2 regions of the Rhizobium sp. NPDC090279 genome follow, and region 1 is predicted to be linked to the other one. Evidence: riboswitches for the same ligand, from Rfam matches in the RefSeq annotation. Region 1 holds a riboswitch; the other holds the start of a gene.
What was found. A riboswitch is a leader RNA that binds a small molecule or an ion and turns the genes downstream of it on or off. The one in region 1 is predicted to bind thiamine pyrophosphate.

Region 1 (7,418 bases):
CTATGCGTACACTCAAGGCAGACGCATCGTTGATTGCTTAGTTACAAACGCGAACGCGCTCGTAATGCCAACCGTCGTCATACTGGTTCTCGACCTGGCGGCTTTCGAACCAGCATCTCGGCGGTGGGGGAGCTACCTCGTAAACCGGGCCCCTGTTTGCAAGGGCGCCACCGACGATCAAGCCGCCGAGGAGACCTGCGGCAACACCGCCGGCAATGGCACCGCCATTGCCGTGGTGATGGCGACGCCAATCGTCATGGCCACGCCAGTCGCCTCGATAGGGGCCGCGGCCGTCGTAATACTGCGCCTGTGCGTAGCTGACAGGCGCCAATGCGCCACCTACCACCGCAGCAGCCAGCAAAACCGTAAGAACCGTCTTCTTTATCATGACTACCTCCAAAGCAGCCTTTATGCTCAGCGAATGCGCGAGTCATTTAATCAACGTCTTAAGCATGATTATGTTCAGCTGAATATTTTATGAATACGCCGTTCATCGGGCGACAGACGCTGAAAATCGCACTTTTGCACGGTGCTATTGCCCCGATCTTGTCAATTTCGAGGCAATCGCCGTGTGGTTTTGATCCATTCGAGCGTTCGCGATTCGGGGTCGCGGTTGCGCGTGATGTCAGTCACGACGGCCGCAATGTCGGCGCCGTGCTCGAACACGCCGGCGATACGCTCGACGGTCAGGCCACCGATTGCGACAAGCGGGAGATCGCCGATGCGGGCCTTCCACTGGCCGATGCGTTCCAGCCCCTGGGGCGCCCAGGGCATGGCCTTGAGGATGGTCGGATAAATCGGCCCGAGCGCTATATAATCGGGTTCGGCAGCGAGCGCCGTCGCCAGTTCCGCCTCGTCGTGCGTTGACAGCCCCAGCTTCAGTCCGGCTGCCCGTATGGCAGAGAGATCGGCGGTCGAGAGATCCTCCTGGCCGAGATGGATGAAGTCGCAACCCTCCTCAATCGCGAGCTGCCAGTAGTCGTTGACGATCAATTGGCACCCGTGGGCGGCGCAAATTGCCTTCGATTCGCGAATTTCGGCGCGGATCTCGGACAGCGGGCGATCCTTGATGCGCAACTGCACCAGTTTGACGCCGAGCGGCACCAGCCTCCTTATCCAGGCGGCACTATCGACAATCAGATAGAAGGGGTCGAGCGTCACGAGAAGACCGCCTTTCCAATAATGGGCGTCGAGGGCACGGCCATATCGCGCGGCTCCAGCATACCGGCGCCAGACGCCTGCCGGCCGGCATCGATCGCCTTGGCGAAGGCTTCCGCCATCGCCGCCGGGTCGCCGGCGCCGGCAACGGCTGTGTTCAAGAGCACGGCATCGAAGCCGAGTTCCATGACGACAGCCGCATGGGAAGGCCTGCCGATACCGGCGTCGACGATCAGCGGCACCTCGGGGAAATGTGCCCGTATCGAGCGCAGCGCCGAGAGGTTGAGCGGCCCTGCAGCCGTGCCGATCGGCGCGCACCATGGCATCAGCACCTTGCAGCCGGCGTCCAGCAGCCGCTCGGCGACGACCAGATCGTCCGTCGTATAGGGAAAGACCTCGAATCCCTCGTCGGTAAGGATTTTCGCCGCTTCCACCAGCGCAAAGACATCCGGCTGCAGCGTGTCATGGTTGCCGATGACTTCGAGCTTGATCCAGTTAGTCCGGAAGACCTCGCGCGCCATCTTCGCTGTTAGCACGGCTTCGGATACGCCATGGCAGCCGGCAGTATTGGGAAGGACGCGAACGCCGAGTTCGCGAATCATCTCGAAGAAAGCTCCGCCATTGCGCCCGCCCGCCGTTTCCCGGCGCAGCGATACCGTCACGATCCCGGTTTGCGATCGTTTGACGGCTTCCGCCAGCATGGCCGGGGAGGGGTAGCGCGCCGTGCCGAGAAGAAGGCGTGATGCAATTTGGGTTCCATAGAGTTCAAGCACGGGTCAGCCTCCCTGCATCGGGGTCAGGATTTCGATCTTGTCATTGTCGAACAGGGTATGGTCGTTGCGCTCTTCGCGATGGATGAGTTCGCCGTTGACGGCGGTTGCCAGCCATTCGCCCTCATATTCGAGCGTGGTCAGAAGCTGCGACAATGTGGTCGCGTCGACGATCTGCGTTTCGCCGTTGATGATCAGGCGCATTGGCGGTTCCTGTCGCTGGTGTGTCCGGAAAAGATGAGATCCGCGGCCTCTGCTGCCAACGCTGGCGCCAGCAGGAAGCCGTGGCGATAAAGGCCGTTGATGAGGATGATCTTGCCCTCCCGCGCTACCTTCGGGAGGTTGTCCGGAAAGGCGGGTCGGATGCCGGCTCCGGTTTCGACGACGGCGGCATCGGCAAAGGCCGGATGCACGGCATAGGCCGCGTTCAGCAGCTCCATCAGCGAGCGGGCGCTTATCGCTCCGGGAAATTCCGTTTCGATCATTGTTGCGCCGACCATGAACAGGCCATTGCCGCGCGGCACGATATAGACGGGAAAGCGTGGATGCAGCAGGCGGACAGGCCGGGCGAGGGTGACCTCCTCCGTCCGCAGAAACGCCATCTCGCCCCGCACGCCGCGCAGCGCCTGGGTTTGGCCAATGCGGGCAGCTCCGGTGCAGTCGATGATTTCAGAGTATCCGGCATCATCGGCAATTTCATCGATGAAGGCGACGCCCTTTGCCGACAGATCGTCTTTCAATGACTGCAGGACGTCGCGGGGATCGAGATGCGCTTCCTGCGGAAAGAACAGGCCCTGTCGGAAGCGACCGGCAAGCCAGGGTTCCAGGACGGCGATTTCGTCTTCGTCCACCCAGCGATAGCCCGTCGTGCGGCTCGCGAATCGCCTCAGCTCGTTTTGATCGCGGTTCGGTGCGATCACGAGCGTTCCGTTTCGGACGACCTTGCCGGGCAAAATCTTTTCCCAACGATCAGCGGAATCACGACCGCGCTCCAACACGGCCTCATCAGTGCTCTCCCGTTCGCACCAGGGCGCCAGCATGCCTCCGGCGAGCCAGGAGGCGGCGCGGAGAAAGTTTCGGCTTGGGTCCGAGATCGTGACCTCAGCCCCGCGCCGGATCAGTTCGTGGGCGACCGTGAGGCCGGCAACGCCGGCCCCTTTGACGAGAGCACGCATCTCACTCGGCCGGATGTGCGGTGGCGTCGATCGGCATATAGAGGTCGCCACCCTCCCGATATTTTGCCGCCATCGCCTCCAGCCCCTCTTTCTGCGCCTCGGCGCGGATATCGTGCGAAATCCGCATCGAGCAGAATTTCGGGCCGCACATCGAGCAGAAATGCGCGACCTTGTGCGCTTCCTTCGGCAGGGTCTCGTCGTGGAAGCTGCGGGCGGTATCCGGGTCGAGCGACAGATTGAACTGGTCTTCCCAGCGGAACTCGAAGCGGGCGCGCGACAAGGCGTCGTCACGCACCTGCGCGGCCGGATGCCCCTTGGCAAGGTCAGCCGCGTGGGCGGCGATCTTGTAGGTGATGACGCCGGTCTTGACGTCGTTGCGATCGGGTAGCCCCAGATGCTCCTTCGGGGTGACGTAGCAGAGCATCGCGGTGCCGAACCAGCCGATCATGGCAGCGCCGATGCCCGACGTGATGTGATCGTAACCCGGCGCGATATCCGTCGTCAGCGGCCCGAGCGTGTAGAAGGGCGCCTCGCCGCAGACGGCAAGCTGCTTGTCCATGTTTTCCTTGATCTTGTGCATCGGCACATGGCCGGGGCCTTCGATCATCACCTGGCAATCCCTAGCCCAGGCGATCTTGGTCAACTCGCCGAGGGTTTCCAGCTCGGCGAATTGCGCGGCGTCGTTAGCATCGGCGATCGAGCCGGGGCGAAGACCATCGCCCAGTGAGAAGGAGACGTCATAAGCGCGGCAGATGTCGCAGATTTCCTCGAAATGCTCGTAGAGGAAGCTTTCGCGGTGATGATGAAGACACCACTTGGCCATGATCGAGCCGCCGCGCGAGACGATGCCGGTGACGCGGTTGACGGTAAGCGGGATGTAATGCAGCCGCACGCCGGCATGGATGGTGAAATAGTCGACGCCCTGTTCGGCCTGTTCGATCAACGTGTCGCGATAGACCTCCCAGGTCAGGTCTTCGGCGATGCCGCCGACCTTTTCCAGCGCCTGATAGAGCGGCACGGTGCCGATCGGCAGCGGCGAATTGCGGATGATCCATTCGCGGATGTTGTGGATGTTGCGGCCGGTCGAAAGGTCCATGACGGTATCGGCGCCCCAGCGGGCGGCCCAGACCATCTTCTCGACCTCTTCCGCCATGGAGGAGGTGACGGCGGAGTTGCCGATATTGGCGTTGATCTTCACCAGAAAATTCCGGCCGATGATCATCGGCTCTGCCTCGGGATGGTTGATGTTGGCAGGGATGATCGCGCGACCGGCGGCGACTTCCTGGCGTACGAATTCCGGCGTCACATGGTCCGGGATATGAGCGCCGAAGCTTTCACCATCGCGAATCAGGGCTTCGGCTTTCGCCTTGCGGCCGAGGTTTTCGCGAATGGCGATGAATTCCATTTCCGGCGTGATGATTCCGGCGCGCGCGTAGGCAAGCTGGGTGACTGCCTTGCCGTCTTTGGCCCGCAGCGGCTGGCGCTTGGCCGGGAATTCCGGTGTCAGCCGTTCGCCGGTGACAAAGCCGTTGTCTTCGGGGCGCACATGGCGACCCTCATAAGCCTCGACATCGCCGCGGGCGAGCGCCCAGTCACGGCGCAGCTGTGGCAGGCCCTGCTCGATGCGGATGTCGGCGCCCTCGACGGTATAGGGGCCGGAGGAATCGTAGACGACAACAGGCGGCTCGCCCGATGTCGGATGGACGCTGATCTCGCGCATCGGCACGCGAATATCTGAATGGATGTCGCCCGCGACATAGATTTTTCGCGAGGCCGGCATCGGGCCTGTCGTAACGGTCGGAGTGAGGTTCTTTGCGGCAATGTTCATCGTTTGAGGCTCCAAGTTGTTGTTGGAGACCCAGTCAATCAGCCGGAATGATGAAAAGACGCCAGCATGGATTCCACGCGTGAATCCGTAGCCCTTGAGCGCTTGCACCGTCCCTACGCCAGTATGAACTGGATCAGGTTCAACGGGTCACTGCGCCACAACAGGCAAAGCCATATTGTCCAGCAGTATCTCAGCCCCTTGCCGGGACCCCCCTGGTGAATGCGGAAAGGCTAAGCCTTACCCTTGTCTTCTGTCAAGCCCGCAGCAGCGGCGGCATATTTGCCGCGATTGGCCATCCTTGCATCCGCAAGAATGCAACTTAATCGTGCAAATCTGGGTGTTCGGTATTGCGCCGCCTCAGTAACGCGGCGCGGTATTGCCGACGAAGCGATGAGGACCGGTGTGGGAGAGCTTGCTGGCCGTATCGAGCCAGATCTTGCCGCCCAGCGCTCGCCAGCGGTGACAAAAGGCGAAATCTTCGCTGAGATAGATTCCCGTCCCCTCCTCGATCATGCATTCGAACAGGGCGTATTGGGTGCCCGGCGAGCGTTTGGTGCTGGGATAGGCGTGGATTGCGTTGTAGCGCAGTTCCGGATAGGCGACGATCATTTTTTCAATGACGTTGCGCTTGATCAGAAGCATGCCTGTGCCTGCATAGATGGCACTGACGAAATCGCCTTCACGCTCGGCGACTTGGCCGACAAGCGGGGTGCCGACATAGTGAAGTGCGGCGGACGAAAGTGTTACGCCATCACGTGAATTGATGCGGGCGGCCGTGTCCCAATCGTAGTCCTTGATGGGATACATGGCGGCGACCACATCCTTGTCGGCTCCGAGCAGTCTCATGACCTGATCGGGCTCGAAGCTGATGTCGGCGTCGATGAAGAGCATGTGGGTCGCCGTGGTATCGTTCAGGAAAGACGAAACGAGCGTGTTGCGGCTGCGGGTAATCAGGGCGTCATTGCCGAGCAGAGCAAGTGTCAGTTGTATGCCCGCCTGCGCGCCCGTCTGCATCAGTGAAAAGATGGACTGCATGTAGTCCTTGGTAACGAGGCCACCGAAGCAGGGTGTCGCTATGAAGATCAGCCGGTTCTCATTCATTCGCGATTTTTCCCTCTTAGATGGCGCGACTCGCTGGAATCTAGGAAAATTCAATATTTCTGTGTGTACCGATTTATTGAATTTTGTTTCTGAACTTTGCTCAAGCCGGTGGACTAGGGCCCTCTTGCCGTTTCGTCGTGCCCGCCTCGATAGCATCGTCGCAATTGGGTTTGGTCGCCATGCTCCCGCCGATTGCCGAAACGCGCTACCATCAGATGTGGTTGATCGTCTTGATTGGCAGATGTTTGCATCAACAGGGATATCTCCGCGATCGCCGCAGGAAGCTCGATATGCCCGCCGTCGCAAGTTGCATTTAAGCAACATAGGCCAAGACTAACGCTTGAGCGTGTTTCATATAATTGACAAACATACGGGCTGTTTGTAAACCAAATACAGGACAAAAGTTGTCTTACGGTCGAGTAATCGGTCGGATCGGTAGAGGCATTTCAAGCCCTTTGCCGCGGGGGCAATCATGGAGGTTCGAGGGGACTCAAGCCAACATCAGGTGCGTATTTGCCGGGCTACCCGGTCGCGTTTAGAACGAAGCGATCTCTAAGGTGGTGCTCCAGTTGTGCGCTCGCGGTAGATTTGAAATGCATATTACAACCAGGAGTTTAATAATGAACATCAAGAGCCTTCTTCTCGGCTCCGCTGCTGCGCTGGCAGCAGTATCGGGTGCCCATGCAGCCGACGCAATCGTTGCCGCTGAGCCCGAGCCGCTGGAATACGTTCGCATCTGCGACGCATACGGTGCTGGCTACTTCTTCATTCCGGGCACGGAAACCTGCCTCAAGATTGGCGGTCGCGTCCGTTCTGAAGGCGAGTGGTACGACGCTTACAATCCGAACAGCAGGGTCGGTACGCTGTGGCACACCCGTGCTGAGCTGAGCGTCGACACCGCAACCGACACCGAATACGGTCCTCTGAAGACCAACACGGTTATCCGTTGGGACTGGAACGACGGCGGCTCGACCTCCACGAAGCTCCTGTTCGCCAACATCAGCCTCGGTGGTTTCACGGTCGGTAAGCTCGACTCGCAGTACAACCTGTATGTCGGCTACGCCGGCGACGTCATCAACGACGACGTGATCTATGACGGCCCGTACGAACTCAACCAGTTGACCTACAACTACGACGCCGGCAACGGCTTCACGGCTATGGTCTCGCTCGAAGACTCGAACTCCGCTTCCGACGGTTCGGCATCCTACGGTGCAAGCTGGTGGACGGACGACAAGTCCAACCACTACGCTCCTGATGTTGTCGCCGGTCTCGGCTTCAAGTCCGGCGCATGGGGCGTCAAGGTTGTCGGCGGTTACGACTCGATCGTCGAAGAAGGTGCTGTCAAGGTTCGCGTCGACGCTGACTTCGGCGTGTTCTCGGCCTTCT
Region 2 (7,418 bases), on a different contig from region 1:
GGAAGAGGTTCGTGCCGACCGTGACGATCCGGCCAAAGCCCGTGTGCGCCATTCCCGGCCGCGTAGCCTGTATCAGGTTCAGGGCGCCCTGCAGCGCGGTTTCCAGCTGGCTCGCCATTTCGGCCCAGCTCAGGGCATCCAATTTCGAGCGGGCGTCGCCGTTGAAACTGAAATCTGCCAGCGCGTTGTGGACGACCGTTGTCGGCGCGCCGAAATGTCTCGTCACCTCGGCGACGAGCCGCTTCGTATCTTCGAGGTCGCGAATATCGGCCTGGAAGGCTTTCGTATGATCGCCAAGTCCAGCTGCAAGCGCCTCCGCCCGCTCGCGGCTTGCGCGATAGTTGATCGCCACCCTCGCGCCTTCCCGGGCAAAGGCCGTCGCGATGGCAGCGCCGAGACCGCGTCCGGCGCCGGAAACGATGACGATCTGGTCCTTGAGTGACAGGCTCATGTCTCTAATCCTTGTTTGTTTGCCCAAAGTGCATGGAAATGCTGCACCGGGCCGTGGCCGCTCCCGACTGAAAGTTGACCAGCCGCCGCTACCGCGGCTGCGAGATAGGCTTTGGCGGATGCAACGGCTTCAGCAAGTGGCAAGCCCTTGGCGATCTCCGCGGCGATGGCGCTGGAGAGCGTGCATCCCGTTCCATGGGTATTCTTCGTCGGCAGCCGTTCGGCTTCGAACCAGGTCAGCCGACCGGCGCTTGCCAACACATCCGGACTTTCTTTGCCTTCGAGATGACCGCCCTTGACCAGGACGGCTGAAGGCCCGAGTGCCGCCAGCGCAAGCGCCTGCCGCGCCATGTCCTCGCGGCTTGTTGCCTCCGCTTCATGCAGCAGCGCCGCCGCCTCAGGCAGGTTCGGCGTGATGACGGTCGCCAGGGGCAAGAGCCGTGTGGTCAGGACGTCGACGGCGTCTGCGGCAAGGAGAGCGGCGCCACCCTTGGCGATCATGACAGGGTCGAGCACGACTGGCACGTTGCGATGCTGCTCCAGAACCTCCGCAACCGCCTCGGCGATGGCGGCGTTTGCGATCATGCCGATCTTGACGGCATCAACGCGGATATCGGCAAAGATCGCCCGGATCTGGTCCGCCACGAATTGAGGCGGCACCGGATGCACGCCGGAGACGCCCTGGGTGTTTTGGGCCGTCAGCGCCGTTAGAGCCGCCATTCCGTAAACGCCGCGGGCGGAGAAAGCTTTCAGATCGGCCTGGATGCCGGCGCCGCCGGAGGGATCGGAGCCCGCGATGGACAAGACGTTGCGGATCACTGGCGGGCCTCCTTGATGGCTTTTGCGATGAGGGCTGCGGCCGCTTGTGGGTTTGGCTGGCCACATATGGCCGAGACGACCGCGAGACCATCGGCGCCGGCGGAGAGAACGTCGGCGGTATGTTCCGCCTTCAAGCCGCCAATCGCGACTGTCGGAACTGAGCAGAGCCTGACGATGCGGGCAAGCCCGTCGAACCCGATCGGCTGCTTGTGGTCGGGCTTGGTCGGCGTGGCAAAGACCGGGCCGATCCCGGCATAGTCGACGATGCCGGCGTCTATGGCGGAGGCTAGAGCCTCCGTTTCCACCGAGAGGCCGAGGATCATGTCCGGGCCGATCAGGCGGCGGGCATCGGCGGCATTCATGTCCTCCTGGCCGATATGGAGGCCATCGGCGCCGATGGCGATGGCGGCCTCGACATTGTCGTTGACGATCAGCCGGGCATTGGTTCCATGCAGGATCTGCTTGAGGACACGGCCCGTCTCGATCATGGTTTTGGTCGGCGCATGCTTGTCGCGCAGCTGGACGATGGTTGCGCCGCCGGCGACTGCGGCACGGGTCGTCTCGACCATGCCGAGGTCGGCGCACAGCAGAGGATCGAGCACGAGATAAAGCGAGAGATCGAAGTCTTTCATGCCGCTGATATCCTTGCTGCGCGATCCAGCGTTTCCGGGGTAAGGCCGGCGAGGGCATCGAGGAAGCGCCACGAGAAAGAGCCGGGCCCATCCGCGACTGCGCCGGCCTGTTCGCCGGCGACGGCAAAGACGGTAAGCGCCGTGACCGTCGCATCGAATGGATCGTCAGGAGTTGTCGCCGCAAAGGCGCCGACAAGGCAAGTCAGCGAGCAGCCGAGTGCGGTCACTTGCGGCATGAAGGGCGAGCCGCCGGCAATGCGCCGTGCCTTTTGCCCATCGGTCACGAAATCTGTAACGCCGGTGACAGCGACGACGCACTGGTGCTTTTGGGCCAGTTGCCGAGCGGACTCTTCCGCCTGCTCGACGGCGTCGCGACTGTCGACGCCCTGGCCGCGGCTGGCGCGGCCGGCAAGCGCGATGATCTCCGACGCGTTGCCGCGGATAATCGCCGGCTGCAGCTCCAGCAATTGCGCGATTGCCTTGCGACGAAACGCGGTTGCGTAATGGGCGACCGGATCGAGGACCCAGGGCTTGCCGGCGTCGTTTGCCGACTGCGCGGCCTTCAGCATGCCGACAAGCCAGCCAGCCGAGAGCGTGCCGATATTGATCGTCAGTGCGCCCGATATGGCGGCAAATTCGCCGGCTTCCTCTTCGGCATGCACCATCGCCGGCGATGCGCCGGCGGCAAGCATCACATTGGCCGCGATATTCATGGCGACGAAATTGGTGATGCATTGCACCAGAGGCGGGTTTGCCCGCATGCTGCGAAGCAGGTTGCCTGCTGTAGTTTGGTCTTGCATATCGCCCTTTCAGGCGGGCGGGACGCGCAGGGACGACGTGCGGTGCTTACGAGGTCCCGAGCGACTCCCTCCGCCAGCATGATCTGGTTCAGGTTCGAAGGGTACCTCTCAGCCCGCCGGATGGCGGACGCCCCTGTCTCTCATTCCTCTTCTTTTCGCAGACAAAGGCGGCGCTGTCATCAGCAAATCACAAAAGCCGTCGTAGCGCTCAGGGATCGGTGCCTGCCTGCATTTCGAGCGACATATGCAGCGAACGCATGGGTGCAGTGAAGTCTCGGATCTGCAAAAGGCAGCGGGTTTCGACTATATCTTTCTCATCGAAGCGGACGGGCGCCAATCACGGCAGACCGGCTTCGAAAGCCCAAGGAAAGGGGATCATCATGAACGTAGCACGCTCTTTCAATAACTGGCGCAAGTATCGTCAGACGGTCGCCGAGCTGGGCCGTATGTCCACGCGCGAACTGCACGACCTGGGTATCGATCGCGGCGAAATCCGCAATGTTGCCCGCGCAGCCATCGCTCGCTAACGGCCAAGACGACCACCTATCAGCCGCATTCTGCCAGCGCCTGTTCCTCCCGAGCAGGCGCTTTCGTTTTATGCCAATCGCTATCGGCTTTTGTATCTCTCGCTTTGGATGGCATCGGATCAGCCCTCCGCTTTTCGCATGGCGCATAACTGCCTTGCAAACAAATGCCTATGAACTGAGCAAAGGACTGGTATCTTCTACCCACCGAAGCGATGCATCTCCTCCCGCATCCCTTCGCTTGGCAGACGTCCTCTCCTCCTCCCATGGACGACTGCAGGAACAGCGGAACTCCTCCTCCCATCCGCTGTTCGGTTCTTGTAGAAAGCCTGCCGCACCTCCTCCCGCGGCAGGCTTTTTCGTTTCAGCGAACTTCCAAGCGCTTCCAAATGGCCTAATTTGGCGTAGTGACCGCAGCTCAGGCAAGCGGCACGAGCGCCAAACGGCGCCAGCGCGTTAAAGAGTGCGCAATCTCCTCTCGCAAAAATGAACTGCGGCCACTATGTGCGACCTATGTAGCGCGCTACATCGAAAATCGCCCCCAAACTTGATTCCCGAAAAGGAGGATGCCCATGACCGGTTCTGCCGAATACACGCCGCCGAAAATCTGGACCTGGAACAAGGCCAATGGCGGCCAGTTCGCCAATATCAACCGTCCGATCGCCGGTCCAACCCACGACAAGGAACTGCCTGTGGGACGCCATCCCCTCCAGCTCTATTCGCTGGGAACGCCGAATGGCGTCAAGGTCACCATCATGCTCGAAGAGCTGCTGGCGCTTGGCCATGGCGGCGCGGAATATGATGCCTGGCTGATCAAGATCGGCGATGGCGATCAGTTCGGCAGCGGTTTCGTCGACGTCAATCCGAATTCGAAGATCCCGGCACTGCTCGACCGCAGCGGCCCGAAGCCGGTGCGCGTCTTCGAATCGGCCTCGATCCTGATGTATCTCGCCGAAAAATTCGGCGCCTTCCTGCCGACCGAACAGCCCGCCCGCGCCGAATGCCTGTCATGGCTGTTCTGGCAGATGGGCAGCGCGCCCTATCTCGGCGGCGGCTTCGGTCATTTCTACGCCTACGCCCCGACGAAGATCGAATATGCGATCGATCGCTTCGCCATGGAAGTGAAGCGCGAGCTCGACGTGCTCGACCGTCGTCTGGCCGAGAGCGAATATATTGCCGGCAGCGACTATACGATCGCCGACATCGCAATCTGGCCCTGGTACGGCGGTCTCGCCAAAGGCTGGCAGTATGGCGCGGCTGAATTCCTGCAGGTGCAGGACTATAAGAACGTCCAGCGTTGGGCCGAGCAGATCTACTCCCGGCCAACCGTCAAGCGCGGCCGCATGGTCAACCGCATGTCGGGCGATCCGTCCGAGCAGCTGCGCGAGCGCCATGACGCCAGCGATTTCGATACGAAGACGCAGGACAAAGTCGAAGCCGCCGGCTGATCTTAGAATTCTCTTTTGCGCCAAACGAACTCGCGGCCCTCCGGACCGCGAGTTTTTTATGTTCGGTATCGATGCCGGCGGGTCTCGGCAAGTCAGCCTCGCTCCACCTTGCGAAGCGTAATGTTCGGCTGCCGAGGGTCCCCCACTCGGCGTAGAACGCGGCGCGATCCTGCGAAGCGTTTCGATTTTGGGGAAAGAGGAATGCTTCTCCATGCAGCAGATTGCTGACGACCGAGCCCTGGATGAGAACGTGACCGCGGGCGCGTTGTCGCAGCAACAGAGCGAGGCGAGGGAGGCGCTCCTGAAACATCTGGTTTCGGGTGGCGACGAACGGCTGGATTGCGATCCCATGAGCGGATTGAACATGTATGGCTATGGCCCTGTGCCCCGGCCCGGAGATCTCGCTTTCGGCTCGTCGACGGCCTCCACCATCTCCGCCGGCGCCTTCGCCGCCGTTGAATCCTATTACGCCGGCCTGGTGCGGGATATGGAAGCTGGCCCTGCCACGGCTGTCTATGACCGCGAGATCGCTCGCGTGCGCGATGATCTGTTGCGCCTGCTCGGCCTGAACCAGACATCGCAGCCACGGGTGGATGCGATCCTCGCCACATCGGGCACCGACATCCATCTCTTTTCGGCAGCACTGTTGGCGGGTGAGGACGAGCGGTCCCTGATGACCATCACGCTGATGGGGAACGAGACGGGCAGCGGTGTCATGACGGCGTCGGCCGGCCGGCATTTCATGAGCCGCGTCAGCAGCGAGCAGACCGTCGCCAAGGGCGAGGAATTGCGGCCGGGGGACGCGACGCGCAATACCACCATTGCTGTGCGCAACAAGGATGGTTCGCTTCGCGCCGACAGTGAGGTGGAAGAGGAGTTGCGTGGCCTCATCGAGCTTGCCCGCGCAGCCGGCCTCAGATGCCTGCTCGTGGTAACGGATGTCTCGAAGACCAGCTTGCTGGCGCCGAGCCTTGGGACCGTCATGCGTCTGAAAGAGCGATTCGGCACCGTACTGGATATCATGATCGATGCCTGCCAGTTTCGTCTGTCTGCGGCGACGATCCGCGCCTACCTCGCGCATGGTTTTATGGTCGCGGTCACGGGTTCGAAATTCCTGGCCGGGCCGATTTTCAGCGGTGCTCTTCTGTGCCCGCTGCAAATGTCGGAGCGCTTCAAGCGACGCGCCCTGCCTGCTGCCTTGGCTGACTATTGCGGGAAGGCCGAATGGCCCGAAGGCTGGGCCGCTCGCGACATTTTGTCGGAACGCGCCAATCTCGGCCTGCTGCTGCGCTGGAAAGCTGCCTTGTTCGAGCTCGAACGCTTTGTCGGCATTCCCGAAGACCGCGTGATAGCTGTTTTGTCTGCCTTTGCGGAAGCAGTCTCTCATCGCTTTGCCAGCGATCCGGTCTTCGAACCATTGCAGAGCCGGCCATTGGACCGGCGCGAGCTATCGGGTGCGTCATCGGTCTCTCGCTGGGATGAGATTCCCTCCATATTTTCGTTCTACCTGCGCAATCTCGGCGATGGCGCCATGCTGACGGCAACTGAGATGGCGGCCGCCTACAAGGATTTGGCGGTTGAGGGTGCCGAGGCCGCGTCGGTGCGCCTTGGACAGCCCGTTCGCTGCGCCGATTTTGGCGATGTGCCCGCCAGCGCCCTTAGAATTTGCCTGAGTGCGCCGCTGGTCGTTAGGGCTTGCAAGAGCGAAGAGGCGCTTGCGGTGCTGATCGCACAGGCGATGACGGTTCTGGATCGCACTGCCGAAGCCGCAGGCCGGCAAAGGGGCGCCTCCAATGCCGAAGAGATACGCCGCAGCGCCTGAAGCGAGCCGCGCAAAACCGCTGCACGCTTTCATGCGACATGGCTTTCCTCATGGTAGCGGGTCATGAACCCCGGCGTTCGTCCCCGTCGAAGCCCGCAAAATCGCCTCTGACGATGCCGTGTCGCTGGAGCTTGTCGTAAAAGGTCTTTCTGGGAATGCCCAGCGCTTCGATGGTGCGGCGCACGTCGCCATTGTTCTGCGACAGGGTTTCGCGGATGAGTTCGGCTTCGTAACGCTCGACCCTGGCGGGCAACGGCAAGCCCTCATCCACTGTGAGCTTTTCGTCGGGTCTCGGCACGGCCGCCGATTCAAGACCGAGCACGAATCGCTCCGCGAAATGCGAGAGCTCGCGAACGTTTCCCGGCCAATCGTGCTGTTGCAGATGAAGGCGCACCGTCGTCGGTATGGCTGGCACGTCGCGCTTAAAGCGTCCGGCGGCGCGGTCGGCGAAATGGCTGAAGAGCAGAGGAATGTCATCGCGCCGCTCGCGCAGCGGGGGAATGGAAAGCGTCACCACGTTGAGCCGATAATAGAGATCTTCGCGAAAGTCGCCGCGCTGGCGGGGATCGCCGAGATCGACCTTCGCCGCCGCGACGACGCGAAGGTCGACAGGGCGGACCTCATTGGTGCCGAGTGGCGTCACCTCGCGCATTTCCAGCACGCGCAGCATCTGCACCTGAATGGCGGGCGGCATGCTTTCGATCTCGTCGAGAAACAGCGTGCCGGCGCTTGAATGCTCGATGCGTCCGATGCGCTTCTTCTGCGCGCCGGTGAATGCGCCCGGCTCATGGCCGAACAGCTCGCTTTCGATCACGGTTTCGGGCAGGGCGCCACAGTTCAGAGCGACGAAGTTGCCTTTTGCGCGTCGGCTCCAGCGATGCAGCAGGCTGGCTACCACTTCCTTGCCGCTGCCGGTCTCGCCC

Region 2: it holds a riboswitch for thiamine pyrophosphate, as region 1 does, so the genes downstream of both, thiM (hydroxyethylthiazole kinase) here and thiC (phosphomethylpyrimidine synthase ThiC) in region 1, are expected to answer to the same signal.

Annotation. Positions count from the first base shown of each region.
Region 1 covers NZ_JBIVYI010000013.1:109,492-116,909, reverse strand. The annotation lists gene ACIQWP_RS27515 (hypothetical protein) at 38-388, opposite strand; gene ACIQWP_RS27510 (thiamine phosphate synthase) at 550-1,161, opposite strand; gene ACIQWP_RS27505 (thiazole synthase) at 1,158-1,931, opposite strand; gene thiS (sulfur carrier protein ThiS) at 1,935-2,132, opposite strand; gene thiO (glycine oxidase ThiO) at 2,123-3,103, opposite strand; gene thiC (phosphomethylpyrimidine synthase ThiC) at 3,105-4,931, opposite strand; TPP riboswitch at 5,024-5,155, opposite strand; gene ACIQWP_RS27485 (hypothetical protein) at 5,289-6,032, opposite strand; gene ACIQWP_RS27480 (porin) at 6,653-7,418, shown strand, end outside.
Region 2 covers NZ_JBIVYI010000006.1:179,185-186,602, reverse strand. The annotation lists gene ACIQWP_RS16625 (3-oxoacyl-ACP reductase) at 1-451, opposite strand, end outside; gene thiD (bifunctional hydroxymethylpyrimidine kinase/phosphomethylpyrimidine kinase) at 448-1,269, opposite strand; gene thiE (thiamine phosphate synthase) at 1,266-1,901, opposite strand; gene thiM (hydroxyethylthiazole kinase) at 1,898-2,701, opposite strand; TPP riboswitch at 2,750-2,846, opposite strand; gene ACIQWP_RS16605 (DUF1127 domain-containing protein) at 3,082-3,228, shown strand; gene yghU (glutathione-dependent disulfide-bond oxidoreductase) at 3,798-4,673, shown strand; gene ACIQWP_RS16595 (hypothetical protein) at 4,885-6,495, shown strand; gene ACIQWP_RS16590 (sigma-54-dependent transcriptional regulator) at 6,557-7,418, opposite strand, start outside.